DNA from 2 places in the Pseudomonas sp. VD-NE ins genome. Region 2 is predicted to be linked to the other one. Evidence: riboswitches for the same ligand, from Rfam matches in the RefSeq annotation. Region 2 holds a riboswitch; the other holds the start of a gene.
The links. A riboswitch is a leader RNA that binds a small molecule or an ion and turns the genes downstream of it on or off. The one in region 2 is predicted to bind manganese.
Positions count from the first base shown of each region.

Region 1: it holds a riboswitch for manganese, as region 2 does, so the genes downstream of both, mntP (manganese efflux pump MntP) here and RMV17_RS24540 (TMEM165/GDT1 family protein) in region 2, are expected to answer to the same signal.

Region 1 is NZ_CP134772.1:3,544,280-3,559,209, forward strand. Features, by position in the region: gene phnE (phosphonate ABC transporter, permease protein PhnE) at 1-63, shown strand, start outside; gene RMV17_RS15840 (MFS transporter) at 252-1,931, shown strand; gene RMV17_RS15845 (hypothetical protein) at 2,050-2,265, shown strand; gene RMV17_RS15850 (LTA synthase family protein) at 3,022-5,049, opposite strand; gene RMV17_RS15855 (hypothetical protein) at 5,071-5,682, opposite strand; gene RMV17_RS15860 (exo-alpha-sialidase) at 5,679-6,974, opposite strand; gene RMV17_RS15865 (cytochrome b/b6 domain-containing protein) at 7,025-7,570, opposite strand; gene RMV17_RS15870 (PepSY domain-containing protein) at 7,570-7,836, opposite strand; gene RMV17_RS15875 (response regulator) at 8,006-8,668, shown strand; gene RMV17_RS15880 (ATP-binding protein) at 8,665-10,038, shown strand; yybP-ykoY riboswitch at 10,104-10,273, shown strand; gene mntP (manganese efflux pump MntP) at 10,283-10,846, shown strand; gene RMV17_RS15890 (DUF72 domain-containing protein) at 10,848-11,564, opposite strand; gene RMV17_RS15895 (thiamine pyrophosphate-requiring protein) at 11,635-13,422, opposite strand; gene RMV17_RS15900 (cupin) at 13,712-14,218, shown strand; gene RMV17_RS15905 (DUF2798 domain-containing protein) at 14,222-14,470, opposite strand; gene RMV17_RS15910 (LysR substrate-binding domain-containing protein) at 14,621-14,930, shown strand, end outside.
Region 2 is NZ_CP134772.1:5,522,284-5,537,213, forward strand. Features, by position in the region: gene RMV17_RS24515 (MFS transporter) at 1-16, opposite strand, end outside; gene RMV17_RS24520 (helix-turn-helix transcriptional regulator) at 102-866, shown strand; gene RMV17_RS24525 (LysE family translocator) at 964-1,593, opposite strand; gene RMV17_RS24530 (2-hydroxyacid dehydrogenase) at 1,835-2,800, shown strand; gene RMV17_RS24535 (class I SAM-dependent methyltransferase) at 2,833-3,831, shown strand; yybP-ykoY riboswitch at 3,872-3,994, shown strand; gene RMV17_RS24540 (TMEM165/GDT1 family protein) at 4,084-4,668, shown strand; gene RMV17_RS24545 (M48 family metallopeptidase) at 4,794-5,612, opposite strand; partial or broken gene RMV17_RS30220 (hypothetical protein) at 7,054-7,113, shown strand; gene RMV17_RS30225 (methyl-accepting chemotaxis protein) at 7,312-8,016, shown strand; gene RMV17_RS24555 (SOS response-associated peptidase) at 8,224-8,847, opposite strand; gene RMV17_RS24560 (putative signal transducing protein) at 8,884-9,144, opposite strand; gene RMV17_RS24565 (CPXCG motif-containing cysteine-rich protein) at 9,154-9,336, opposite strand; gene RMV17_RS24570 (1-acyl-sn-glycerol-3-phosphate acyltransferase) at 9,479-10,642, shown strand; gene RMV17_RS24575 (hypothetical protein) at 10,731-11,009, opposite strand; gene RMV17_RS24580 (hypothetical protein) at 11,203-11,409, shown strand; gene RMV17_RS24585 (YajG family lipoprotein) at 11,906-12,490, opposite strand; gene RMV17_RS24590 (hypothetical protein) at 12,695-12,928, shown strand; gene mqo (malate dehydrogenase (quinone)) at 13,638-14,930, shown strand, end outside.

The DNA.
Region 1 (14,930 bases), 2.0 Mb from region 2:
GTGCTGGTGTTTGTGGTCGACTGGTTGAGTGCCTGGAGTCGGCAGCGCTGGGTAAAGGCGTAGTAGGCAGGCCGGCGGCTGGATATCTGGCAGAAGCTGATTATGCTTCAGGAAAGCTTGCACAAATGCGCGATGGCGACACTGTGCAAGCTTCACGCGACAGCGCTTCCGGCATATGCCACAAGGCCAGAGTGAGACAAGCAATAACGGGGGACTCCGGCCTACAACAATAAGCACGACGGAGAACACCCATGGCCACAATCGACACAGCATCCACCGGCAGCCCACCGCGCAGCGGCGGCATCACCAAGGAGGAGCGCAAGGTCATCTTCGCTTCCTCCCTGGGCACGGTTTTCGAGTGGTACGACTTTTACCTCTACGGCTCACTGGCGGCGATCATCGCCAAGCACTTCTTTGCCGGTGTCAACGAAACCACCGCGTTCATTTTTGCCTTGTTGGCCTTCGCGGCGGGGTTTGCGGTGCGGCCATTCGGAGCGATTGTGTTTGGCCGGCTCGGCGACATGATCGGGCGCAAACACACCTTTCTCATCACCATCGTCATCATGGGCGTCTCGACCGCGATTGTCGGTCTGTTGCCCGGTTACGCGACCATTGGCGTCGCCGCGCCGGTCATCCTTATTACCCTGCGCCTGCTGCAAGGTCTGGCGCTGGGCGGCGAGTATGGCGGCGCAGCGACGTATGTGGCTGAGCATGCACCGCGCAACAAACGCGGCTTTTTCACGTCGTGGATTCAAACCACCGCGACCCTCGGGTTGTTTCTGTCATTGCTGGTGATCCTCGCCTGCCGCACCGCGCTGGGCACTGAAGCCTTCGAGGCGTGGGGCTGGCGGATACCGTTTCTGTTGTCGATCCTGCTGCTGATCGTCTCGGTGTACATCCGTCTGCAACTGAGCGAGTCGCCGGTGTTCCAGAAGATGAAGGCCGAAGGCAAGGCGTCGAAAGCGCCACTGACCGAGTCCTTCGCGCGCTGGGACAACCTCAAAGTGGTGATCATGTCACTGTTCGGCGGCACGGCCGGGCAAGCGGTGGTCTGGTACACCGGGCAGTTCTATGCGCTGTTTTTCCTGCTGCAAACGCTGAAGATCGACCCGCAGACCGCCAACCTGCTGATTGCCGGCTCACTGCTGATCGGCACGCCGTTCTTCGTGATTTTCGGCAGCCTCTCCGACCGCATCGGGCGCAAGCCGATCATCATGGTCGGCTGCATGCTGGCGGCGCTGACCTACTTCCCGATCTTCCACGCGCTGACCCAGTACGGTAACCCTGACGTGTTCATCGCCCAGGAGAAGAACCCGGTCAAAGTCATCGCCAACCCCGACCAGTGCTCGTTCCAGTTCGACCCGGTGGGCAAGGCCAAATTCACCAGCTCCTGCGACCTGGCCAAGACCCTGCTGGCGAAACGGGCGATTCCCTATGAAAACGTGATCGCCGAACCTGGCACCGTCGCGCAAGTGCGCATTGGTGACAAAGTCGTCGAGAGTTTCGAAGGCAGCGCCCTCCCAGCCGCCGACTTCAAGACGCGCAATGATGCGTTCACCGCCACCCTCGGCACTGCACTCAAGGACGCCGGTTATCCGGAGAAAGCCGACCCGGCGAAAACCAACTACCCAATGGTCCTGCTCCTGCTGACCGTGCTGGTGATCTACGTGACCATGGTCTACGGCCCGATTGCCGCGTGGCTGGTCGAGCTGTTCCCGACCCGCATCCGCTACACCTCGATGTCGCTGCCCTATCACATCGGCAACGGCTGGTTCGGCGGTTTCCTGCCGACGGTGGCGTTTGCCATGGTCGCCGCGACCGGCGATATCTACTACGGGCTGTGGTACCCGATCGTGATCGCGGTGATGACGGCGGTACTGGGCACGTTCTTCCTGCCCGAAACCAAGGATCGCGACATTCTCAAGGACTGAAAGCTGCCAGCGCGCCCTCTCCATCGCGGGAGGGCGCCATTCGGCAAAACCCGGCAAAAATATCGAACGACTGCCGCACCGCCTGCCTCCAATGTTTACACCACTGGAGGTCACTAACATGAACAGCGACGATAAAACCCCGAACGCCCCGCCAACCGACACGTCCGGCAAACCGGTGAATGTGGTCGAGCGCGATCTTGAAGACCGGGACGATGACACCAAAGCCGTGGATGAAGTCATCACCCCCTCGTCCACAAGAGTGAAGGAGCAGGACGCCGAGACGCTGCAGCGCAAGATCGATGAGATAGAGCGCAAAGTGGCTGATGGTAATTAGTGTTTTTTCAGGCGATCGCAACCGTCTGCTGGCTCTACCCCCTCACCCCAGCCCTCTCCCCCAAGGGGGCGAGGGGGAAAGGGAGTCGATTTGTGGGCTTTTCAAATTTTGCGTTCAACTCGGTCTTTCAAGTCGGCGCATCTCGATCAAACACTTCGGTCAGTCACCTCTCCCCCCGAGAGAGGGAAAAAGGGAGCCGATTTGTGCGCCTTTCAAATCTTGCGTTCAACTCGGTCTTTCAAGTCGGCGCATCTCGTTCAAACACTTCGGTCAGTCACCTCTCCCCCCGAGAGAGGGAAAAAGGGAGCCGATTTGTGCGCTTTTCAAATCTTGTGTTCAACTCGGTCTTTCAAGTCGGCGCATCTCGTTCAAACACCTCGTTCAGTCACCTCTCCCCCGAGAGAGGGAAAAAGGGAGCCGATTTGTGGGCTTTTCAAATCTTGCGTTCAACTCGGTCTTTCAAGTCGGCGCATCTCGTTCAAACACTTCGGTCAGTCACCTCTCCCCCCGAGAGAGGGAAAAAGGGAGCCGATTTGTGTGCTTTTCAAATTTTGCGTTCAACTCGGTCTTTCAAGTCGGCGCATCTCGTTCAAACACCTCGGTCAGTCACCTCTCCCCCCGAGAGAGGGAAAAAGGGAGCCGATTTGTGCGCCTTTCAAATCTTGCGTTCAACTCGGTATTTCAAGTCGGCGTAACTTGCGCGAGCAACGCGCTCAGTCCCCTCTCCCTCTGGGAGAGGGTTAGGGTGAGGGCTCCTCAGCGCACATTGCGATACAGCATCAGCCGCGCACTTTCATGCAGCCCCCGCGTCAGCTCCACCAGCCGCTGAAACTCCTGCGGATGTTGCTCGGCGACGTTGTCTCGCGGTGTCGCCGAGCGCAGGTCGTGCAAGGTCGGCGCGCTGCCGTCGTGTTGCATTTGCAGCAGGTGGTGCTGGGTCACGCCGCCAATCAACGGGAATGTGCCTTCACGCAACACCAGCGGTACCACCCGTTCGCCCTCGGGTGCCGGCTGCTGAATATCGCGGCCCATCGCGCCGTTGCTGAACGGGATGCCGGCCATGCCTGCCACCGTCGGCAGCAAATCCACCAACCCCACCGCTTCATCGATCACCTTGGCTTTGAGCATGCCCGGCGCATGGATCAGCACCGGCACATGGTTGCTTTCCAGCCCCAATTGTTCGAAGGCCGGCGGCATGTGCGGGATCTGGCTGATGCGAGTGTTGTGGTCGCCGAAGAACACGAAAATCGTGTTGTCGTAGTAGCCGCCGGCCTTGGCCAGCTCCATCAGCTTGCCGATGTTGAAATCCAGCAGGCGCACCGCGTTGTATTGCTCGACGCTGCGCGAGCCGGCGGCTTGCACTTGTTCCAGCGACAGATGACTGACCTGGAAGCCGTCATTGTCCTTGGGAATGGTGAACGGCCGGTGGTTGCCCGAGGTTTGCACATAAGCAAAGAACGGTCGGTCCTTGGGCAGATCGCGCAGGATGCGGTCGCTTTCCTTGAACAGATCCAGGTCAGAAATGCCCCAGACATCCACCAGCGGCGAACGCCAGTCGCTCTCCTGATACAGCTTTACGCCCTCGATGCTTTGCTGGATCAGCGCATTGATATTCGCCCAGCCGGCATTGCCGCCGATCATGTAGAGCTTTTGATAGTCGGTGAACGCGTTGATCAGTGTGTGCTGACGGGTGATCAACGGATGACGGGTAGCGGTTTCCTGACGGGTGACGTCCGGCACTCCGGTGATGCTCGCCCAGACGGTTTTGGCGGTCCCGGTGACCGGCACGTAGAAGTGTCGGAAGAACCAGCTCTCGGTGGCCAGTTGATCGAGGTTCGGCGTCGGGTTCAGCGGGTTGCCATAGGCGCCCACCGCACTGGTGCCCAACGATTCGAGCATGACGAACATCACGTTCGGCGCGCCGGCGACCCGGTACGGTTGCACCGCTTGCTGGCGCTCGAATGTCAGGGTTTGCGCGTCCGCTTGTTCCACGCCCAGATAACGCGCAATCAGCGGGTAATGCTCGCGCACCTGGGCCTCATCGAACTGTGCCTGCCCGGCCTTGAGTGTGTCGTAGAGGAACAGCACCGGGTTGAGGCCGACGGCGGCAATCTGCGCATTGCCGGAGAAAAACGCGTCGCTCCAGCGCAACGGCACCGGGTTTTCCAGATTGAGATTTTCGACACGACCGAGCAACGCCAGCAACACGGCGACCAGGCCGAAAACGCTGCCTACGACCAGCGAGGTACGGCGGATGGCGCGAGGTTCCCGCGCCAGTGTCGCGCGCTCCAGACGCACGAATCCGTAGAGCCACACGCCCAGAACCGCCAGCCAGCCGAGGGCAATCCATAGCACTGGATAGCTTTCCCGGACCATTTGCTGGGAAATCTGCGCATCCTCCAGATAACGCAGTACCGTCGCGTTGATGCGCACCCCGAGGTAGGCGTAATGGCCGAAGTCGATGATATAGATCAGGCCGACCACGCCCAGCACCAGCAACCAATAACCCCGCGCCAGATGGCGCAGCAACGGCAGGCGCGTCAGGTTCCAGCGAGGCAGCCATGCCAGAACGGCCAGCGGCAACATCAGCAACACTGCCAGACGCAGGTCGAAACGCAGACCGATGCCGAGGGTTTCGCGCAGTTGCGGGTCGTTGGCAAATGCGCTGATGTCGAGACCGGAAAAACCCAGCACGAACACCAGCCGCAGCAGGGCCAACAGTAAAAACGTCAAACCTGCCGCGCCGACGCCGTAGCGCAGGCGCCGCGATTGCAACCAACCCATCGTAAAACCTCAGTGTGGTGATCAGATTGAAGACGTCGACACGGCCGGGACTGGCCGCAGCAGGCGCCAGACTTCGCGCACGCACAGCACGGCACCGGCCACTAGGCAGTAACCCACCAGCAGCGGATCGATCAGGTAATCCCAATAGTTTTCCGAGGCCTTGAGGCGTAGTGCAAAGGCCAGCGTGCCGAGTGCCAACATCGCCACCGCCAAACCGTTGCGCAGCCACAACAGGGCCAATGTGCTCAGCCCGATCAGCACAATCATCGGCCGTGGATTAAAGCCCCAGCGGTACGGATCGACGTAAGTCAGGCCCATCGTTGCCGGATACAGAATCAGCGCCAACACGGTGAACAGCACCAGCACCTGAACGCGCTTGACCGTTGGCAACGGCTGAACCACGCCAAGGCGCAGCAGACAGACCCAGCCCAGCAACACCAGCGTGGTGATCGCCAGATCGTCGGTAAAGCTGCGCACGTAGGCCGCCAGCGGCAGATCGTTGACCGGGATAAAACCGGCCAGCGCCAACAGCGGCAACAGCCACGGGCGCCATGGCCGGGTGAAGTGAAATGCACTCAGCAGAACAAAACCGAGCAGGACAAAACTCAAATGGGCTTGCCAAAGAAACATCACAGACGCTCCGCCAGCCAGGCATCGTTGAAGCTGACATGTTTGATGAAGGTGTTATTCCACGAGTACACCAGGTGATAGAGACCGTCCGAACCCCGGCTGAAATACGGATATTCGTACTCGAAATCACAGCCGCGCGGTTTGCACACGCGGTAGTCGAGATTGCTCAGAAAGCGCTGTTCCAACGGCAGGCGGCGGGCACCACTGGAGGATCGGAAACCTTCTCCGATAATGGCCTTGTACGCCTCTGGCGAGAACGGCTGACCGAGCGGATCCGGTGACTGATCGAGTTCGATCACACTGCGCCAGTCGTTGAGATTGGCATCGGTGCCGTACAGGCTCAATTTGAAACGCCCGTCGCGCAGATCGTTGAGCGCCACCAGCAAACCGTCGTCAGCCGTGCCTACCGCTGCCAGCGAGGAGTTGGGGTTGGCCGGCTCCAGCGGATACGGTTCGCTCCAGGTCTGGCCCGCATCGTCGGTACGGCTGGCCAACACGCGATGATGGGTGTCACCGGCATAACGCAGCATCGCCACGGCGCGGCGGCCATCCAGCGGCACGATGGTCGGCTGCAACGAGTGCTTGCCGCGACTGATGCGGAATTTGTCGATCACGGCACCGTCGGCGCTCAGGTACAGGTACTCGGCGAACTTGCCCATGAACTCGTGATACACCGGCAAGCCGATCGAGCCGTCGGCATGGAACACCGGTGCCGCGCGTACCAGTGTGCTGATGTTGAAAAACGGCGAGGTGATCAACTGGCGCGGCGTCGACCATTCACGACCCATGTCGGCAGAGACCATCACGTTGATCGCACTGGTGGCCCAACCGCCTACGGACACCGAGACGTAGAACATCCACAAGCGCCCGTCCGGCGCGAGCGCGATCACCGGGTTACCGAGCTTGCGAATATAGCGCTGGGTGCCGTCGCGGGTTTGCTCCCGGGTGGCCAGTACCTGTTCGGCGCCCCACTCCGCCGTTTTTGCATCAAAGCGCGCCGTGCGGATCTGCACGTCGGCAGCGCCTTCGCGCGAGCCGGCAAACCACACGGCCATCAGGTCCCCGCCGGGCAGCGCGGTGACCGAAGAGGAATGCACAAAATCATCCAGTTGCGAGGAAACGAAACGGCTGCTGTACATCGGCTCCGACGCTTGCAGTGCGCCATCGACCGGCGCTGTCGACAACGCAAATGGCGCCAGCACATGGGGTGGATGACTGCGCCACGCGGCCAGAAAGATCAGGCACACGGCGAGGCTGCCGAGAATGAACGTCAAGCGAAAGGACAACGCACGCATAAGGGGCTCGCGGCAAGGACAGGAGGGTTAACAATGGGCAGACGTCCTTGTCAGCGCGTCGAATCATTTGGCAATCGGCGACGGCGCCCGGTGAGCATCGACAACGGCAGGTTGTCGTGAACCTGAAAACTTTCAAACACGGCAGCAGCGATGTGAAGGCACACCAGCACAAGCAGACTGTCGGCCGCTGTTTCGTGGACCGATAACGGCCAATCGGCACCCCACAAGGCGTCGACTTCTTCCATCGCCCAGCCGCTGAGACCCACGGTGAACAACGCCAGCAACATCAGGATCATCACCAGCGCGCCGATCGGCGAATGGCCGAGGCGATGTTCGGGCCGCCCGGCGAGCAGCGAGCGCGCATGGGCCAGCAGGCGCGTCGGGGTCGGCCAAAAGTCCGCCCAACGGGCACTGCGCGGCCCGATAAATCCCCACACCGTGCGTACCAGCAACCAGCCCATGGCGTAATAACCGAGCCAGACATGCCAGTCGTCACCCGCTTCATTGAAGAAGTAATTGGCGACGAAGACGCCCGCAATCGACAGATGAAACAGCCGCACTACGGGATCCCACAGGCGCAGGGACGCGCTCGGCATCAGCCCTTGATCTCGGTCTTGACCGCTTTACCGCTGACCGGGTCGTGGTAGATCTCGACCTTGCGCTTGTCTTTGTCGAACCCGTAGATCTCGTAGCAGTTGCCGTCGGTGACCTTGAACTTGCTGATCTGGTAGCCCTGGGCTTTCAACTGTTCCTGAAAGGCCTTCTGGTCTTGCCATTGCGACCGCTCGGCGGTGGTGCATTGCGGGCCGGCGACGGCCAACGGGCTGGCGACGATCAAAGACAACAGCAGCAGTTTGCGCATGGAATCACTCTCGCTGGATGAGAAAGACCTCACTGTGCAAAAGCAACCTTAGCGAAAGCTTAGTTGGCAACGAACCGTTACATCTTTCCCGTCGGGTGGCCTGCCACGACGCTCGGCGTAGCGGCATGATGCCGTCCATTCCAACCCGTTCCGCCAACAGAGAACCGCCATGCGCCTGCTTCTGGTCGAAGATGATCGTGCCCTCGGACAAGGCATTCGCGTTGCCCTGAGCAACGAAGGTTATACCCTCGACTGGTTGCAGGACGGGGTCAGTGCCCTGCATGCCCTGCGCAGTGAAAGCTTCGATCTGCTGCTGCTTGATCTCGGCCTGCCACGGCTCGACGGTCTGGCCTTGCTGCAACAACTGCGCAGCGAACAACAGGACTTGCCGGTGCTGATCCTCACCGCCCGCGATGGCACTGCCGAGCGCATCGCCGGCCTCGATGCCGGCGCCGACGACTACCTGATCAAACCGTTCGATGTCGATGAGTTGAAGGCGCGCATCCGCGCGTTGCTGCGGCGCAGTCAGGGACGCGCGCAACCGGTGCTGGAACATGCCGGCGTGTGCCTCGACCCGCTCAGCCAGCAAGTCACCTGGCTGGGCAACGAAGTAGTGATGACGCCGATGGAATATCAGCTGCTGCATCAACTGATGGCGCGGCCCGGCAAAGTCGTCACCCGCGAGCGTCTGTCCGGCGCGCTGTACGGCTGGCAGGAACGGGTCGAGAGCAACACCCTCGAAGTGCTGATTCACAACCTGCGCAAAAAGCTTGCGAGCGAGTTGATCCGCACTGTGCGCGGGGTGGGTTACGTGATGGCGGTCAAACCATGATCTCGATACGTGCGCGAATTCTGGTGCCGGTATTGATCCTGGTATTGATGGGCGATCTGCTGATCAGTTGGCTGGTGCTGCGCGACAGCCATCACGAAATCGAAGAGGTCTACGACGCCCAACTGGCGCAAAGCGCACGCCTGCTGCAAGGCGTGCTGGCGCAACGCGCACCGGGCGACAACAACTGGCAGCGACTGCATCAGGCCTTCGATCAAGCGATGAGCCGGGTCGGTGATGGCGAGGCGGCGCACCCCTACGAAACCCGTTTGACGTTTCAGGTCTGGCGAAGCGATGGGCAATTGTTGATGCGCTCGGCCGAAGCGCCGGAACTCCCGGCGCCGCCGACCACTTTCGGTTCTCACGACCTGATGGAAAACGGCCGCGACTGGTGCGCGTTTCTGCTCAAGGACTCGCAGCAAGGGCTGCTGATCTGGGTCGGTGAGCGCGATGACATGCGCCAGGATTTGATCGAGCGCATCGTCGGTCACACGTTGTGGCCGAGCGTGATCGGCGTGCCAGTGCTGACGATGCTGATCTGGCTGGCCATCGGCTGGGGCCTGCAACCGCTGCGGACCATGGCGCAGACCATTCGCGGGCGCAACACCGACACCCTCAAACCGCTGAATTTGCGCCCCCTGCCCCACGACCTCGAACCGATGCAAACCGCGCTCAATCGCCTGTTGCAGCAGATCGACAACCTGCTGGCGCGCGAGCGACGCTTCATCGCCGACGCCGCCCACGAGTTGCGCACGCCGCTGGCGATTCTGCGCATCCATGCGCAAAACGCACAGCTTGCCAGTACCGCGCAACAGCGTGAGGAGGCGCTGGAGTTTCTGGTCAGTGCGGTGGATCGTGCCACCCGTATCGCCAGCCAGTTGCTGACCATGGCGCGCATTGAGCCACACCTGGCCAACCCGGAAAAAAGCCCGGTGGAGCTGACTGCGCTGGTGCGTGAAGAGCTCGCCGAACTGGCGCCGCTGGCGCTGGAGAAAGACGTCGAACTGATCCTCGACGGAGACCAGCACTGTCCGGTCGACACCGACCCGGTCGCACTCGCCATCGCCTTGCAGAACCTGGTCACCAACGCCTTGAACTTCGCCCCGCCCGGCAGCGAAGTGCGCGTACAGGTCCAACCGCAGGCATCCGGCGCGGTGTACATCAGCGTCGAAGATGCTGGGCCCGGTATCAACGAAGAGGATTACCCACGACTGTTCGAGCGTTTCTACAGCCACGGTCACGCCAATGGCGCCGGACTGGGACTGGCGATTGTGCAAATGATCGTCAGCAAGATCGACAGCACCTTGCAGCTGTACAACCTGCCCCGGGGCGGCTTGTGCGCAGAACTGCGCATCAACGAGCGGCCGGCGTGACTTGTCAAACCTGATTGCCGATGCCGTGGTTTTGACGAAATTTTCATGTTTGCCCACATAAGATCCGCAGCCTCGTTGGGGAGTAGCCTGTTTCCGAGCCTTTCGGAAGCGTTCGTATCAACATTCTCGGCAACACGCCGTGGTACGAACACCTTTTGGTTGGTGAGACCGACGACACATCCATGCCTAACGTCGGGCGTGTGGTTGTGTCGTTGACTCATAGCCCGACTGGAAGTGTGCCCCCGTGAATCCTGTTTCCCTGATCTTCCTCGCTCTGGCCATGTCCACCGATGCGTTCGCCGCCGCCATCGGCAAAGGCTCCAGCCTGCACAAACCGCGTCTCACTGAAGCCCTGCGTACCGGTCTGATCTTCGGTGTGATCGAAGCCATCACGCCCATCATCGGCTGGCTGATCGGCCAGGCGGCCACCCGCTGGGTCGCCGAATGGGACCACTGGATCGCCTTCACCCTGCTGCTGATTCTCGGCCTGCACATGATCTACAACGGTCTGAAACACGAAGAAGAGGAAGAAGAAAAACCGGGCTCGCACTCCTTCCTGATTCTTGCGGTCACCGCGTTTGCTACCAGCATCGATGCCCTCGCCGTCGGTGTCGGTCTGGCGTTTGTCGACGTGAATATCTGGGTCGCGGCGGCAGCGATCGGTCTGGCGACCATGACCATGGTGACCCTTGGCGTGATGCTCGGCCGAGTGCTCGGCGCGGTCGTCGGCAAGCGTGCGGAAATCGTCGGTGGCGTGGTGCTGATGATTGTTGGTGCAACGATTCTGTATGAGCACCTGGCGGTCTGATTCAACCGCAGGTCAGCGTCGCCAGCGTCAAGGCGTTGCCGAGTGCGGCACCGCTGGCGGTGTTGTCAAAAATACACCAGGTCGCGGCACCTGCCGCGGCCGCTGATTGCAGGGCTTGCGCGAGGTTTTGCAGATAAGCGGAATCGTAGGCGCTGTGGTAAATGCGCGGTGAGCCGTGCAGTCGCCAGTATTTCGTGTCTGTCCAGCCGATTGGCGAAGCATCGGTGCTGATGCGCGAGGGATCGACTGCCGCTTGGGCAATCTGATGCGTCATCAGCATCGGCTCGGCGCTGATCCATGATTCGTGCCTTGGTTCGAGCACCACGACGCCGGAAAACCGCTGACGCAATGTCGTGAAAAAGGCTTCGGCGACGGCTTCGTCGAACGCCAGCGATGGCGGTAATTGCACCAATAGGCAGCCCAGCCGATCTCCCAACCCGCCGCACTCAGCCAGAAATATGTCCAGCGCTGACTCGCAGTTCGCCAGACGCAATTCATGGCTGATGTGTTTGGGTATTTTCACCGAAAAGCGAAAGTCTTCCGGTACGCCATCGGCCCAGCGTTCATAGGTTTGCCGACGATGCGGACGGTAGAAAGAGCTGTTGATTTCCACGCCGTTGAATCGTGCCGCATAGCGCTGCAAATGCGTGCCTTCCGCCGGGAACTCCGGCCAATGTTCGCGCCCCAGACTCCAGCCTGCACAGCCAATGAAAATCATCAGTGCACCTTCCGCTCATTGATCGTTCCCACGCTCTGCGTGGGAACGATCAAACCTGTGTGTTAACCGGTCATTTCTTGCCGGGCAACACCGCGCCAAGTACCTGCTTGGCGGTTTGCACGATCACTCCGGCCTCATCCGGATCGCCCTTGAGCAACGTCGTGGCGAATTTCTTCGCCTGTTCAAGCTTGATGTGCGGCGGCAATGGCGGCACGTTCGGGTCAGTCTTGAACTCGATGACCACCGGCACTTCCGAGGCCAGTGCCTTTTCCCAGGCCGCGGCGACGTCTTCTTCGCGATCGACAAAAATGCCTTTCAGGCCAATGGAGATGGCGAACAAGTGATACGGCACATCCGGAATGCTTTGCGAGGCTTCGAACTTCGGATCGCCCTCCATCACCCGCTGCTCCCACGTGACCTGATTGAGGTCCTCGTTGTTGAATACCGCGCAGATCCATTTCGGACTCGCCCATTGCCGCCAGTATTTGGCGACGGTGATCAGTTCGGCCATGTTGTTCATCTGCATTGCGCCATCGCCCACCAGCGCAATGACCGAACGCTCGGGATAAGCAAACTTGGCGGCAATCGCATAAGGCACAGCGGCGCCCATGGACGCGAGGCCACCGGATAATGAGCACTGCATGCCACGGCGGATTTTCAGGTCACGGGCAAACCAGTTGGCGCAGGAGCCGGAGTCGCTGGTGATGATTGCGTTATCGGGCAGGCGCGGCGACAACTCGTACACCACCCTTTGCGGGTTGACCGGATCGGCTTTGGCCATCGCCCGTTTTTCCAGGGTTTTCTCCCAGCTACCGCGCCAGCCTTCGACTTTCTTGCGCCACTTGTTTGAGGTTTTCTGTTCAAGTAGCGGCAACAACGCAGCGAGGGTTTCCGCCGAATCACCGACCAGATTGACCTCCATCGGATAGCGCAGGCTGAGCATGTCGGGCTGCAAATCGATCTGCACGCCGCGCGCCTGACCTTCCTTGGGCAGGAACTCCGAGTACGGAAAACCCGAACCGATCATCAGCAAAGTGTCGCATTCGTTCATCAGCTTGTAGCTCGGTTCGGTGCCGAGCAGGCCGATGCTGCCGGTGACCCAAGGCAAATCGTCCGGCAACACGGCTTTGCCCAACAGCGCTTTGGCGACGCCGGCGCCGAGTTTTTCCGCCACCGCGATGACCTGATCCGTCGCCTGCAAAGCACCCGCTCCGACCAGAATCGCGACCTTCTCTCCCGCATTCAAAACATCGGCGGCACGCTGCAGATCGGCGTCATACGGCACTACTTTCGGTTTCGTGTACCCCACCCCGGAATGCGCGGTGCCATGTTCGCGAGCCGGTGCTTGGTATTTCAGCGCCTGCAAATCGTTGGGCAGAATCAGCGCGGTTACCCGCCGTTCGCCCACGGCCGTGCGCACCGCTCGATCAAGCAAATGCCGCACCTGCGAAGGTGCCGACGCCTGCTGCACAAATGCCCCGGCGACATCCTTGAACATCGACACCAGATCCAGCTCTTGCTGGTAGTGACTGCCCAGCGCGGTGCGTGCTTGCTGACCGACGATGGCCAGCACTGGCATGTGGTCCATGCGCGCGTCGTAGAGGCCGGTGATCAGGTGCGAGGCACCTGGCCCGGAGGTGGCGATGCACACACCCAACTCACCGGTGAACTTGGCATGTGCCGAGGCCATGAACGCGGCCATTTCTTCATGCCGCGCCTGAACGAATTCGATCTTTCCCTTGGCCCGGCTGAGCGCGCCGAACACACCGTTGATGCCATCCCCCGGATAGCCAAAAATCCGCGTAACACCCCACTCGCTGAGCCGTTCAACCAGAAAATCTCCCACTGTCATCGTCATCTCGATCCTCGTCTTTCTCCGCTGCATGGAGCTGTCCCGGCAGAACATCTGCCGGAAGGTGTAAGGGTCTGGACAGTTGGGTGGTTGGCGAAGTTTCGATTGATTGCTCGACGAGTTTTTCTGAGGCAAGTGCGCGTTGTGGCTGTCCACCCTTTAGCCGTTGAATAAGCGGCGCGGCCATTCGCGAGCAGGCTCGCTCCCACAAGGGGATTGCGGTCTGAATGTGGGAGCGAGCCTGCTCGCGAATGCGCCAGAACAGTCAATACAGACGTCAGATCTGGAGAACAGCATGCCCACGCCCGTACGAACCCTGCTACTGAAACGCAACGACTGGGTCCCGAACAACCCGCGTCTGCCGGTGTTGATCTACCCACAAGCGATTGAACTCAACGGCAGCGATCCCGCCGCCCTGTTCGAACAAACCTTCCGCGCCAACGGCTGGCCGCCGCAATGGCGCTACGGGGTTTATGACTTCCATCACTATCACACCGAAGGCCATGAAGTACTGGGCATTGCAGCTGGCCATGCGCAGTTGATGCTGGGCGGCCCCGACGGGCCTGTTGTGCCGATCAGCGCTGGTGATGTGTTGCTGCTGCCTGCCGGCACCGGCCATTGCAACTTGGGTAGCAGCGACGATTTTCTAGTGGTCGGAGCCTATCCGCCGGGCCAGCATGCCGATATCTGTCGCGAAGCCCCCAATCGCGAGCAATTGGAAAGCATTTCGATGTTGCCGTTTCCGCAGACCGATCCCGTGCAGGGAGCCCAGGGTGCGGTCGGGCAATATTGGCGCGAGTAATCCTCAGTGATGCGGGTGCACCGTCCATGCGACCAGTTTGATCACAATCGGCCGCACGATGAGGATGCACAGGAACGCCGCAGGCATCGCCAGCTTGTAGGCGTGCAACGCATTATTCAGGTAATCGTTATCAATGCCGGAGTTGGCGGCAGTGATCACCAGCGACATCAGAAACGCCATGATCGTCGCCATGTACAGCGCAAACACATACGGTGTGGCACGTGGCGACAGTTTGCGGCGACTGACGATCAAGGCTTCGGAGCTTGTCGGTTAATTCATAGGGCTTTTCCATCCATTGACAGGGAGACCGCACGTTAGCAAGGCTGTCCCCGCGTAACTAGACGCTCAACCGCAGGTACTTTATAAAGCAGAACTTACGAATCAACCCTCAACGGGGCATGGATGAATCTGTTAGCGGCGATTGCCAGTTTTATCAAAGTGGTCGAAGCCGGCTCGATTGTCGGCGCCGCCAAGACGCTGGGCGTCAGTGCGGCGGCGGTGAGCCAGACGCTCAATCGGCTGGAAGCGCACCTCGGCGTACGTCTGCTGCAACGCACCACGCGCAGCATGGCGCTCACCGAAAACGGCGCGGCGTATTACGAGAAAGTCCGGCGCATCGCTGCCGATCTGGAAGCCGCGCAAAGTTCGATCAGCCACGATGAAACCGAGCTGCAAGGCCGGCTGAGCATTGCCTCCACCTCAGCGTTCGGCC
Region 2 (14,930 bases):
TTCTCGATTGATTCATGGCGGCACGCTTTACGTTGTTGTGTGGCGCTTATGCTAAGTTGGCCGTAAAGCGCATTCCTGCCAAGCAACTCATCAAATCAGACATGTTAATCAGCCATTTCGAACACGGCCCGGTGAGCGCCTACCCCCGGGATTACCTGGACGGCGCGCACCAGCCGCTGCACCTGCATCGCGAGGCGCAACTGCTGTATGCCGTCAGCGGGATCATGCGCGTGGTCACGCAATCGGGGGCGTGGGTGATTCCGCCGAGTCGCGCGGTGTGGATTCCACCCGAGGTGGCGCACGAGATTTTCATGAGCGGCGACGTGCAGATGCGCTCGCTGTTCATTGCGCCTGCGCTGTCGCCCGCCAGCCTGCAACAGTGCTGTGTGCTGGCGGTGACGCCGCTGCTGCGCGAGCTGATCCTGCGTGCCGTGCAAGGGCCGCCGCATGCCGACAATCCGCTGATCCAGCAACTGATGCTCGAAGAACTCGCGAGCCTGGAAAACCTGCCACTGCACATTCCGATGCCCACTGACCGGCGCCTGCAAAACATCTGTCTGGCACTGCTGCACACCCCTGATCATGCCAATACGCTGGAAGACTGGGCGCAGCAGGTCGGCGCCAGCTCACGCACGTTGGCGCGGCTGTTTCAGCAACAGTTGCAGATGAGCTTCAACGCCTGGCGCCAGCAACTGCGCCTGATGGAAGCTCTGCCGCGCCTGCTCGCCGGGGACAGCGTGCAGCGTGTGGCGCAGGACCTGGGTTACGGCAGCGCGCGGGCGTTCAGCGCGATGTTTCGCCGTTTGCTTGGGGAAAATCCCCGCGAGTATCTGAATAACCTGAGCAAGCTCAGCCAACTCGTGTAGGAGCTGTCGAGTGCAACGAGGCTGCGATCTTTTGACTTTGTTTTTTTAAGATCAAGATCAAAAGATCGCAGCCTTCGGCAGCTCCTACACAGTGAGATCAATGCATTTCGGTAAACGCGATTTTCACGCCGAGAGCGATCAGCACCGCGCCCATAGTGCGGTCGAACCAGTGGCCCATGCGGGCGAAACCGGCACGTACACGTTGCTGGCTGAACAGCATAGCCACCAGGCAGAACCAAAACGCAGTCGCGACCGCCAGGTAAATCCCGTAACCGGCCTGCACGGCCAATGGCGTATGCGGGTTGATCACCACGGTGAACAGCGACAGGAAGAACAGCGTGGCTTTCGGATTCAGACCATTGGTGACGAAGCCCGACGTGAATGCGCCGCGAGCCGTGCGAACGCCGGCCTCTTTGTGCAGATCATCGGCCACGACTTTCGCCGGTTGCGCACGCAGCGCCTTGAAGCCGATGTACAGCAAGTAAGCGGCCGCCGCCCACTTCAACGCGTTGAACAGCACGATCGATTGCGACACGATCAGGCCGATCCCCAGCAACGAATAACCAACGTGGAGGAAAATCGCCGTGCCCACGCCCAGCGCGGTCCAGGTCCCGGCGCGGCGACCGTGGGTCACGCTCTCGCGCACCACCACGGCAAAGTCCGGGCCGGGGCTGGCGACGGCCAGCAAGTGGATCAGTGCAACGGTCAAGAACTCGGTCCAGTACATGGGGGCTCCTCTGGAGTTGATCGGTCAAATCGGACTCATGGCGCAGATGCTTTCCCTGTGGAAGCGAGCTTGCTCGCGAAGGCGGTGTGTCAGACAACCACAATTCGCTTGATCCGCCCTCTTCGCGAGCAAGCTCGCTCCCACAGGACTTGTGAGTACCTCTGGCACTGAGTAACCAATTGTTTCATCTGGTAGGCTCGGCAGATTACGCCCTACGCTCACAGCACGAAAGGTACAGTTGATGACGAACACGCGCCGCGCGGTATTCCTTGATCACCCTTCGCTGGATCTCGGCGACCTCGACCTCAGTCCTTTACGCGAGTCTTTCAGCGATCTGCAGCTGTTCGCCCAGACCTTGCCCGGGCAAGTCGCCGAGCGCCTGCAAGGTGCAACAGTCGCCATCACCAACAAGATCCTGATCGACGCCGCCGCGATGGCCGCCAACCCCGATCTGAAACTGATCCTGATCACCGCCACCGGCACCAACAACGTCGACCTCGCCGCCGCCCGCGCTCAGGGCATCACCGTGTGCAATTGCCAGGGTTACGGCACGCCGTCGGTGGCGCAACACACGATCATGCTGTTGCTCAACCTCGCCACGCGTCTGGCCGAGTATCAGAAAGCCGTTGGCGAAGGTCGCTGGCAGCAGGCGAAACAGTTCTGCCTGCTCGACTATCCGATCGTTGAACTGGAGGGCAAAACCCTCGGCCTGCTCGGTCATGGCGAACTCGGCGGCGCCGTGGCGCGATTGGCCGAAGCGTTCGGCATGCGCGTGTTGCTCGGGCAGATTCCCGGGCGCCCTGCTCGACCGGATCGTCTGCCGTTGAACGAATTGTTGCCGCAGATCGACGCCCTGACCCTGCACTGCCCGCTCAACGAACACACCCGGCACTTCATCGGTGCCCGCGAACTGGCGTCGATGAAACCCGGCGCCTTCGTGGTCAACACCGCACGCGGCGGCCTGATCGACGAACAGGCACTGGCCGACGCTCTGCGCGCCGGGCATCTGGGCGGCGCGGCCACTGATGTGTTGAGCGTCGAGCCACCGACCCAAGGCAATCCGTTGCTCGCAGCGGACATTCCACGCCTGATCGTCACCCCGCATAACGCCTGGGGCAGCCGCGAGGCACGCCAGCGCATCGTCGGCCAATTGACCGAAAACGCTCAGGCGTTCTTCAGCGGTAAGGCGCTGCGGGTCGTCAGTTGATAAACTGCGGCACTTTTTTTTGAGGAGCAGTTATGGATCCGCGCAGTGAAGTACTGCTTCGTCAGCCCGAGTTGTTTCAAGGTTCGTTGTTGTTGGCCGGTTTGCCCGCCGACGATTTGCTTGGGCGCTTGCCCAATGCATTCGGCTGGTGCTGGCATGCCGGCGATCAAGCCGCGCTGGACGCTCGCTTCGAAGGTCGCAGCCATTTCGGCGTGAACATCCCGGAGCGGGAATTCGACAGCGCCGTGGTGTTTCTGCCCAAGTCCAAGGACCTGACCGATTACATCCTCAACGCCGTGGCTTCGCGTCTGACCGGACGTGAGGTGTTTCTGGTCGGTGAGAAACGCAGCGGCATCGAAGGCGCGTCCAAGCAGCTCAACCCGTTCGGCAAGCCGCGCAAACTCGACAGCGCGCGGCACTGCCAACTCTGGCAAGTCACCGTGGCCAACGCGCCAGAAGCCAAGTCTCTGGAAAGCCTGGCGCAGACTTATGAACTGCCACTGGCCGAAGGCCCGTTGAAAGTCATCAGCCTGCCGGGCGTGTTCAGCCACGGTCGACTGGATCGCGGCAGCGCCCTGCTGCTGGAGCATCTGGACAAACTGCCGAGCGGCCATCTGCTCGACTTCGGTTGCGGCGCAGGCGTGTTGGGGGCTGCGGTCAAACGTCGCTACCCGCACAATCAGGTGACGTTGCTGGATGTCGATGCGTTTGCCGCTGCCAGCAGCCGTCTGACGCTGGCGGCCAACGGTCTGGAGGCTGAAGTACTGACCGGGGACGGTATCGACGCCGCGCCGATGGGTTTGAGCGCGATTCTGAGCAATCCGCCCTTCCATGTCGGCGTGCATACCGATTATTTCGCCACGGAGAACTTGCTGCGAAAAGCGGCGAAACATCTGAAAAACGGCGGCGAACTGCGCTTGGTGGCGAACAGTTTCCTCAAGTATCAACCGCTGATCGAAGAGCATCTTGGCGTGTGCGCGATCAAGGCTGAAGGCAATGGTTTCCGGATTTACCGGGCCAAGCGCGGCTGAAAATTTGTTCTTGCCCAAACGGATTTGCCTAGGCAGAATCCGCTCCGTCCTAGGGGAGTAGTCTCCCACGAGCGCCAAGCTCGTCCGGCATACGTCAACATACTTGATCCTCAGATCATGGCGTATGCGACCCAAGCGTCCGCAGCAGACGGATCGCAGGGTTTGACAAGACCTATGACACGCACACCTTACCCGGGGCGGGAAGGCTGTACGTGTCATAGCCGTGTCGACCCGCCCCTTAGGAAAATCCTGATGCTGGACTCGTTACTCGTTCCCACCGCAATCGTTGCCTTGGCCGAAATCGGCGACAAGACGCAACTGCTCGCGCTGATTCTCGCCGCTCGCTTTCGCAAACCCTGGCCGATCATTGCCGGCATTGTCGCGGCGACCCTGGCCAACCACGCAGCAGCCGGTGCGGTCGGCGCCTGGTTCGGCAGTTTCTTCTCGAATGCGACGCTGCACTGGATTCTCGCCGCAAGCTTCACCGCCACTGCGCTGTGGACGCTGGTTCCGGACAAAATGGACGACGATGAAACCAGCACCGCACGCAAGTTCGGGCCGTTCCTGACCACGCTGATTGCGTTTTTCCTTGCAGAAATGGGTGACAAGACTCAGGTCGCGACGGTGATGCTCGCCGCGCAATATCCGGAACTGTGGCTGGTGATTATCGGTACGACGGCGGGCATGTTGATTGCCAACGTGCCAGTGGTATTGGCGGGTAACTTTGCTGCGGACAAATTGCCGCTGACCTTGATCCGTCGCCTCGCGGCCTCGGCATTCATGATTCTGGCAATCGTCGCGGTGTACAAGGCGATGCAGAGCAGTGGCTGGGTTTAACCCTGCCGACCCCGCTCGTTCCCACGCTCTGCGTGGGAATGCAGCCGGGGACGCTCTGCGTCCCTTTTGGAACGCGGAGCGTCCCTTGAGGCATTCCCACGCAGAGCGTGGGAACGATCACCGACTCAGGATTTAGGAGCCTGTTCGTACAGCGGCATGACCTTCGGAATCGCTGCCTGCAACGAGGCAATCCGGCTGGCCGAGGCCGGGTGAGTGCTCATGAATTCCGGAGGAGCACCTTCCGAGGCCTTGCTCATCTTGTTCCACAGGGTGATCGCGGCGTTCGGGTTGTAACCGGCGCGTGCGGCCAGTTCCAGACCAATCAGGTCGGCTTCGTTTTCGTTGGCACGGCTGTTCGGCAGGGTCATGCCGTAGTTGGCCACGGTGTCGGCCAGCGCCAGACTGTCCTGACCCAGACCGAGCAATGCACCCGCACCCTGTTTGGCCATTTCAATCCCGTACGCCTTGGACATCGCTTCACGACCGTGCTCGCGCAGGGCGTGGGCGATCTCATGGCCCATCACCGCGGCGATTTCATCGTCGGTCAGTTTCAGGCTGTCGATCAGGCCGGTGTAGAAAATGATCTTGCCGCCAGGACCACAGTTGGCGTTGAGCTCGTCGCTCTTGATCAGATTGACTTCCCACTGCCATTGCGCCGCATCCGGACGGAAGTTCGGCGCCTGGGCGATCAAGCGATTGGCAATTGCCTGAACCCGTTTGGCCTCAGGACTGGTCTTGTCCAGCACACCCTTGCTGGAGGCTTCACCGACAGTCTTCTGATACGACTGGGCATACATCTGATCGACCTCTTGCGAGGACAGCATGCTGAACATGTACTGCTTGCGTTCCACACCCACGGCGCCGCCATTGGTGGTGTTGACCGACTGACAACCGGCCAGCAACAGCGCTGCGCTCAGTGCACTTACAACCAATGTCTTGTTCATTCAAAAGCTCCCTGAAAACCTGCGCGTATCCTAGGCGGGTAATTGTATCGACGCCAGATACAACGGACGTGTTGCAGCGACTTTCAGACGTTTTCCACTTGAGCTGTCGTAAAAAATTCACAGCGATCGCCAGGCCCGCAGCAACTGCGTCGTGCACAGATCCATTTGCGACATCGGCTTTCAATTGCACCGGCTCGCACTCATGGCCCAATGCCGGCTGCCGATATATCACCGCAGACGTCCTCTTGCGTGCGGAGCTCCCATGAAGTTCAAGTCGATCCAGTTTTCCGTCGCCGCCCTGGCCGGCGCCATCGTCCTCAGCGTGGTCGCCGCGCTGGTGCTGTATGCGCTGTTCTCCGGTGCGCGCACGCAGGAGATGGTGCAACAGCGCACGCAAGCGCAGTTCGAGCAGGTCATCGAACAACGCCTGACCTCGCTGGCGCAGACTCAGGTCAGCCAGATCCAGCGCGAGCTCGAGGCGCCACTGCTGATTGCCGGCGGCCTGGTGCGGGTCAACGCCCTGCTCGGCACGCCGGGCGCCGATGGCCAGCCGCGTCTGACCGTCAGCCGCGAGCAGTTGATCAGCCTGATCAAAGAAAACGTCGAGAAGAACCCGAAGATTCTCGGCACTTACATCGGCTGGGAAAAGAACGCCCTCGACCACAACGACGCGGCCTACGTCGGCACCAGCGTGGTTGGCATCGACGCGGCCAACGGGCGTTTCTTGCCTTGGTGGTTCCGCAACGATGACGGCACCCTCGGCCTGGACAAACTGGTCGACGTCGACGACCAGAAAACCCTGTCCACCGGCGTGCGCGCCAGCGAGTACTACTTGTGCTCGAAGGAAACGAAGAAAGCCTGCGTGATCGATCCGGCGCCGTACAAGGTCGGCGACAAGATCGTCATGCTCGCCTCCTTCATTGAACCGATCATGCTCAACGGCACTTTCCAGGGCATCGTCGGTGCTGACTTATCGGTGAACTTCATTCAGGAAATGCTCCTCGGCGCCAACCAGAAACTGTACAGCGGCGCCGGGCAAATGGCCCTGATCGGCGGCAACGGCCGGATCGTCGCCTACACCAAAGACCCGAGCAAATTCGGCGAAAAAGTCAGCGATATTCTCGACGCCGAGCAGACCGCCAACATGGCCAATCTCAAGCGCGGCGAAGTGACTTACTCGGTCAACAAGGACAAGGGTCGCATCGAACTGTACCTGCCATTCGGCATCGGCCAGACCGACGCACGCTGGACACTGATGCTGCAATTGCCTTTGAACGCGGTAATGGCGGATCTGCAAAAGCTGCAGGGCGACCTCGATGCGCAACGCAAGTCCGACACGTTCGGCATGGCCATGGTCGGTCTGCTCATCGCCGGCCTCGGCTTGCTGGTGATCTGGCTGGTTGGCCACGGCATCGCCAGACCGCTGATACAGATGGTCGCGATGCTCAATGACATTGCTCAGGGTGAGGGTGATCTGACCCGACGCTTGAGCAGTGATCGTAGCGATGAACTCGGCTCGATCGCCAAGGGTTTCAACACCTTCCTCGCCAAATTGCAGGCGATGATCACCCAAGTGGTAACGTCGGTGCAGAGCGTCAGCGATTCTTCGGAACACACGGCCGACATCGCGATTCGCACCAACATCGGCATTCAAAAACAAATGGCCGAGATCGATCAGGTCGCCACGGCGGTACAGGAAATGACCGCCACCGCGCAGGACGTCGCACGTAACGCGACGCAGGCTGCGCAAGCGGCCAGCCATGCCGATCAGGCGGCGAGTCAGGGCATGCAGATTGTTCGTGACACCTCGAACTCGATCGGTGTGCTGGCAGTGGAAATCGGCAAAGCCGTAGACGTGGTGCAAACACTGGCCAAGGACAGCGAGAACATCAACGCCATTCTCACCGCCATTCGCGGGATTGCCGAGCAGACCAATTTGCTGGCGCTGAACGCGGCGATTGAAGCCGCACGTGCCGGTGAACAGGGTCGTGGGTTTGCCGTGGTGGCCGACGAAGTGCGCAATCTGGCGCAGAAGACACAGAAGGCTACCGAAGAAATCCAGACCATGATCCAGCAACTGCAACAGGGCACGCGCGATGTGGTGCGGGTCATGGAGGACAGCCAGAACCGTACTGATGAAAGCGTGCAGCACGCGGCGAAAGCGGCTGAGGCGCTGGAAACGATTACTCAGGCGGTTTCGGTGATCAACGACATGAACACGCAGATTGCCAGCGCGGCGGAAGAGCAGAGTGCGGTGGCGGATGACATCAATCGCAACGTGATCAACATTGGACAGGTGGCCAATGAGGTCGCGGGCGGTGCGGATGAGTCGAGTTCGGCGAGTGCCGATTTGACCAAACTGGCGGAGCAGCAGCGGCGGTTGATCAATCAGTTCAAGGTCTGAAAAGCGAAAAGCACCCTCACCCTAACCCTCTCCCAGAGGGAGAGGGGACTGACCGAGTTGTCTCCCGTCATACATCGACCTGAAATAACCAGTCGATTATGGATTCAAAGCTGAGCGTTCAAGTCGGTGTATTTCGTCAATATCCCCCAATCAGTCCCCTCTCCCTCGGGGAGAGGGCTAGGGTGAGGGGCTTTTGATCTTCTGGGTTTAACCCGGGGTCAAACACTCCGGCCCATTGAGCTTCGGATCATTGATCAGATTCGCCAACACCCGCTCACGCAACACCGCCGGTTCACTGGCCAGCAGCCCCTGCAACACATGCAACGGCGTCTCCGGATCCAGCCACGCCGCCTGCCCCGCCTCATCGAGAATCAACGGCCGCCGCTGACTCGACGCCGGCTGTGTAATCACCGCCGTACTCAACCACACCTGTTCCTGCACCGGATAAGCCTCCCAGATCGCCGCAAAAAACAGTGATGAGCCCTCCCCCGGCGTCAGCCAGAACGGGCGCTTGCGCTGGGTCCCGCGCCATTCGTAAAAACCATTGGCTGGCAGCAGGCAGCGACGCTGGCGTAGCGCCTCACGAAACATCGGTTGCTCGGCCACGGTTTCCGCCCGGGCATGTGCCGGGGTTTTCGACAGATCGGTCAGCCACGGCGGCGTCAGCCCCCAACGGGCGCGGGCCAGAGCGCGCTGGCCATCTTCACCGGCACGCAGCATCAACACCGAATCATTGGGGGAAATGTTCCACTGCGCCTGCTGATCGGCGGGAAAACCTGGCAGGGCCGCGAAGTCGCGGTTCCAGCGAAACAGGGCATAACGTCCACACATGGGGCAACACGACTCTGAAGTAAAACGAAGCTCAGCCTAACAGACCAGCGTCCCGGGGAAGCTCTCCGGTTCATCGCCGGGCAGCGGCAGCGCGGCATTGTACGCGGTGATCAGCTCGCGGGCGTATTCGGCCTGATCGTTATCCACAGATAAGCCCAACAGACCGAAGATCGGCAGCTCGCCCGTACCACCGAGCAAATCACGGCCAATCAAGTGCGCCTCGATGCCTTCGCTGGCGAGCATGCCCTTGAGCATTTCGCCTTCCATCAGGTTTTCCGGCTCGTAGATTCGCTGCATGGGCGCGCCTCACTCGTTTTCGCTGAAGACTTCCAGAAACCAGTCCTCGCCATGGACCTGCAATACGAACGTGATGGGCCGACAACACACCTGACAGTCCTCGATATAGGTCTGATCGCCGCCGGACAGGTCCACTGTCGTCTCGACCGTTTCCCCACAATAAGGACATTCGTATTCAGCGGCTTCCAGCATCGCGGTCTCCCAAGTGACTTGTGCGTATAATCGCCGGTCTATTTGCAGGGCTATTTTTGTCTGGCTACTTTTTCAGACCGTGCCCCGCGGGTTTTCGATCAAAACCTTTACTTACCCTAGCCGTTTCCAACAAGAGAGCATGATGGGCGAATTCGATGCCATCCGACCTTACGACGACAGCGAAGTACCCGTGGTACTGGCAAGACTGCTCGGCGACAAGGCGTTTCTAGATATCCTCACCCACTTCCGCTTCCCGCGTTTTGCCGGTGCCTTCGGCTGGATGCTCAAACCACTTATAGCCCATCGGCTGCGTCGTGAGTTCGCCGACGTGACGTCGGTGGCGACGTTGCAGGACAAGGTCGAGTCCTACGTCGACCACACCATCGAGCGCGCCACCGACGGCGTGACTTACACCGGTGTCGAGCAATTCAAGTCCGGCAGCGCCTATCTGTTCATCGCCAACCACCGCGATATCGTGATGGACCCGGCCTTCGTCAACTACGCCGTGTACCACGCCGGCCTGCCGACACCGCGCATTGCGATTGGCGACAACCTGCTGCAAAAGCCGTTTGTCAGCGACCTGATGCGTCTGAACAAGAGCTTCATCGTCCACCGTTCGATCACCGGCCGTCGCGAAAAAATGGCCGCGTATCAGCTGTTGTCGGCGTACATCAACCACTCGATCCGCAACGATTGCGCGTCGATCTGGATCGCTCAGGCTGAAGGCCGGGCGAAGGATGGCGATGACCGTACCGAGTCGGCGATCCTCAAGATGTTCCACATGAGCCGCAAGGACGAGCCATTCGGTGAAGTGATCCGCTCGTTGAACGTCACCCCGGTGTCGATCAGCTACGAATACGACCCGTGCGACCAGGCCAAGGCTCGCGAGTTGTATATCCGCGCCACCACCGGCACTTACGCGAAAGCGCCCGGCGAGGACGATGTGAGCATCGCCAAGGGCATCACTGGCTACAAGGGCCGGGTGCACGTGAACTTTGCCGCGCCGATCACCGAGCTGTTCGAAGACACCAAGCAATTGGCGGTCGAGATGGACAAGCAGATTCTCGGCGGTTACCGCTTGTTCCCGGTGCATTACCTGGCGTATGCGCAGTGGGCCGATGCCGATCCGCAGTTGAATGTGCCGAAAGCTGCCGAGGTGTTCCCGGCGGATGAACTGGCCAAGGCGCAGGAAGAATGGCAGAGCCGGCTGGACGCTTGCCCTGAGGAGCATCGTCCGTATCTGGTGCTGCAATATGCGACGCCGGTGCGTAATCAATACCGTGTCAAGGCTGGGTTACTGCTGTAAAGCAACGGCAAGATCAAAAGATCGCAGCCTTCGGCAGCTCCTACAGGGGATTCGTGTAGGAGCTGCCGAAGGCTGCGATCTTTTGCTTTTAATAGCGTGTGCTGATCCAGGAAACGATCAAGGCCAGCGCGAGGCAGGCAAAACCGAAGCGATAGAAAAACCGGTTCATGCGCAAGGTCGCCCAGTCCAGGATCGGCTCGGCATTCGGCTGTGCCTGACGCTGGGCGGCAATGCTGGCCATCGCGCGCTGTTCACGGCGGCGAGTGGCGTGCAGCAGCCAACTGCCCGGAAACGCCAACAACAACGCCAGCAAGTTGATCAACTTGGCGGGATGGGCGGTAAACAGCGTCATCAAGTGCAGCGACATCACAGACCTCTATCTGAACCGGTACGGCAGTTGCCAGATCGACGACTGCGGCGCGGATTCTACCGAAACCCGAGTGCCCTGCCCCAGGCTTTGCGACAAATTACCTGACAATCGACCGATGGCTGTCCTGTGTCACGGCTTCGTCATGTGGATAGGCCACCCTGCGCGCCTCGAAACACACATGGAACGCGACATGCTTCACGCTGAAAACCAGGATCGTCTGTACCTCATCACGCCTTATGACGAACAACAGAGTCTCGTCGGTAGCCTCGCTTTCAATGTGCAGGATCGCCATTGGCTGGTGTATTGCGCGCTGGGCGGGCATCAGCATGCGGATTTGCCCGAGGCGGATTTGCTGACGGGCGTTAGCGTGCTCGACTTTTACTCGCAGGCTGCCTGAAAGCAGAAGCACCCTCACCCTAGCCCTCTCCCGGAGGGAGAGGGGACTGACCGAGGTGGATTTTCGATGTACATCGACCTGAAAGTTCGAGGTGAATGCAGATCTCAAGAAAGACACCGATCTGCTCCCTTTCCCCCACGCCCCCTTTGGGGGAGAGGGGACTGACCGAGGTGGATTTTCGTTGTACATCGACCTGAAAGTTCGAGGTGAATGCAGATCTCAAGAAAGACACCGATCGGCTCCCTTTCCCCCTCGCCCCCTTTGGGGGAGAGGGGACTGACCGAGGTGGATTTTCGAGGTACATCGACCTGAAAGTTCGAGGTGAATGCAGATCACAAGAAAGACACCGATCGGCTCCCTTTCCCCCTCGCCCCTTTGGGGAGAGGGCTGGGGTGAGGGGGATCGATCTCCCATACGCCACAAATTCCAACCCTGACACCCACAAAAAAGCCCGGGACCATCACTGATCCCGGGCTTTTTCACATCCGCCGAAAACTTACTCAGCCAGAACCTGACCCACAGTCGGATCCTTGAACAGACGCGTCAGCGCATCGCTCAACACATCGCTGACCAGTTTGGTGTTGGTTTCCTGGTTCGGCGCCATGCCGAAACGCTGGTCCAGCGAAGCGCCATAACGGCCGCTATAACGGCGGTTGGCGTTCTGCACATCGGAGCGGAAGGTTGCGCCAATGGTCGCTTCGGTCACGTACATGCCTTCTTTCGGCGACTGGTATTTCAGCTCGGCCAGGGTAACGGTCAACTGCGGAGCATTCGGTGCGTTATTGGTCGGGGTGAAACCGAGCAGACGCACGGCGGCTTCAGCCTGAGCCTGCAACTTCGGCAGGATCTGCTCGCGCTGCACGGTGATGGCGCTGGTTTCCGGGTACAGGCCGCCACGGGTACCGAGGGTTGGCGACGGACGACCGTCGACCACGCGCACGACGACTGGCTGGCCACGGCCGACCGGTGCGAGCTGAGTGGTCAGCTTCGGCTCCGGGCTCAGTTGTTGCGGGCTGTGGGCGCAGCCGGCCAGGGTCAAACCGGCCACAGTGATCAAACCGAACAACAGGCGTTGCAACATGCTCTTCTCTCCAGAATCAGGCACAAACAGGCCGGCAGTATAGCGGTGGGCCACTGCGGGTAACCAGCGCCCGGCAGCGAATACTGAAATGTCTGACAAACCCTTGGGAAAGCGGTTCCTGTCACAGATTATTCACCCGGCATACACGTTCACGTCACGGCGTCTTGGCAACCTTGCAATCAGTCCCCCACAAGGTACTCAACCATGCGTTATCTGATCTCGTTGTTCGCCCCGCGCCCGCTGCACCGCAGCTTCGCCCTGCTCGACCGCCATGGCCATTGCCAGGCATTCAAGCAGTGCAGCCTGCAACCGATGGGCGACGGCTGGGTGGAAATCGAAGAAATCCGCCTCAACTGGTTGCACCAGCCACTGCCCGCCAGCGCCCGCGTCATAGCGTCGCAGCCCCGTGCACGGGTGCAAGCGATGTTGAGCATCTGACCGGATGCCTAATAAAAGTCATTAAACACGAGCAACTGCCCGCATTTCTTCGATACAATCTCCCCCCGATTATAAGGACGTCTCCTGATCGGGCCCCGCAACAGCGTCAATGCGCATGCATCGACACCCAAAATCGCCCACAGAGAGCCGCCCACACAGATCGAGTGAAGTTGGCGCGCTTGCCTGTTCTTCCGGCAAAAACCCCGCTTTTCGCGAATCTGCAGAGCTGTCATGACGCTCGGCCACCGCGTTGTTTTGCCTTTGCGGGCAAGGTGCCAGGCCTGGACAGCCCTTTTTTGAGGTTCACGTCTTCAAAAGAGCGTGAAAAAAACGGGTTTTCACAACTTCACAAGAGTGTGGCGAGCAAATGAAAAGTTTTGCGTCTGAACATGCACCATTAGCGTCTGAAACAGCCCAACGACACAGGACCGGGTATACCTCGAATATCGGAGCCTGAAGCCTGTCCGCTACGGATTTGGTTGCACAAAAACGGATGTCTCGACCATAAGTCGAATTGCCAGCTGCGTGCTGAAATGAGTTCATGGAGCTCTTGAAAGCCAAGCCGCATACATCCGTCGAAGTTGCGAAAAATTGCGAAGATTCGGACATGGCGACCTGACCACGGATAGCTGGGGCATAACTGATCTGTCCCGGAACGCCTGGCAGCCATGCCGACAATTTGGTGCTGCAGATTTTGGAGACGCGTTAAATGGCGCATAACGAAGCAGTCGACGTAGTTCTGGTTGGGGCGGGCATCATGAGTGCCACCCTGGCAGTACTGCTCAAAGAGCTCGACCCCGCGATCAAGCTGGAAGTCGTCGAGCTGATGGATTCCGGTGCTGCAGAGAGTTCCAACCCATGGAACAACGCCGGTACCGGCCACGCGGGCCTGTGCGAGCTGAACTACACGCCGCAAGCCGCTGATGGCACCGTCGACATCAAGAAAGCCGTGCACATCAACACCCAGTTCGAGGTGTCGAAGCAGTTCTGGTCGTATCTGACCAAGAAAGGCACGTTCGGCTCGTGCAAATCCTTCATCAGCCCGGTGCCGCACCTGAGTTTCGTCCAGGGCGACAGCGGCGTGTCTTTCCTCAAATCGCGCTTCGACGTATTGAGCAAGCACCACGCCTTCGCTGACATGGAGTACACCGAAGACAAGGCCAAGATGGCCGAGTGGATGCCACTGATGATGCCGGGCCGCGCGCAAGATGAAGTCCTCGCCGCGACCCGCGTGATGAACGGTACCGACGTCAACTTCGGCGCCCTGACCAATCAGTTGCTCAAGCACCTGACCAGCGCTCCCGACGCTCAAGTCAAATACTGCAAGCGCGTGACCGGCCTCAAGCGTAACGGCAGCGGCTGGACCGTCAGCATCAAGGACGTCAACAGCGGCAGCAGCCGTGAAGTCGATGCCAAGTTCGTTTTCCTCGGCGCGGGTGGTGCGGCGCTGCCGTTGCTGCAGGCTTCGGGCATCGAAGAAAGCAAAGGCTTCGGCGGCTTCCCGATCAGCGGCCAGTGGCTGCGTTGCGACAACCCGGAAGTGGTCAAGCACCACCAGGCCAAGGTGTACAGCCAGGCCGCGGTGGGTTCGCCACCGATGTCGGTGCCGCACCTGGACACCCGCGTGGTCGACGGCAAGAAATCGCTGCTGTTCGGGCCATACGCCGGTTTCACCACCAAGTTCCTCAAGCACGGTTCCTTCATGGACCTGCCGCTGTCGGTTCGCGCCGGCAACATCGGGCCGATGCTGGCCGTGGCGAAAAACAACATGGACCTGACCAAGTACCTGGTCAGCGAAGTGATGCAATCGATGGAACAGCGCCTGGATTCCCTGCGCCGTTTCTACCCAGAGGCGAAAGCCGAAGACTGGCGCCTGGAAGTGGCTGGCCAACGGGTGCAGATCATCAAGAAAGACCCGAAAAAGGGCGGCATCCTGCAGTTCGGTACCGAACTGGTTGCGGCCAAGGACGGTTCCCTCGCCGCCCTGCTCGGCGCTTCGCCG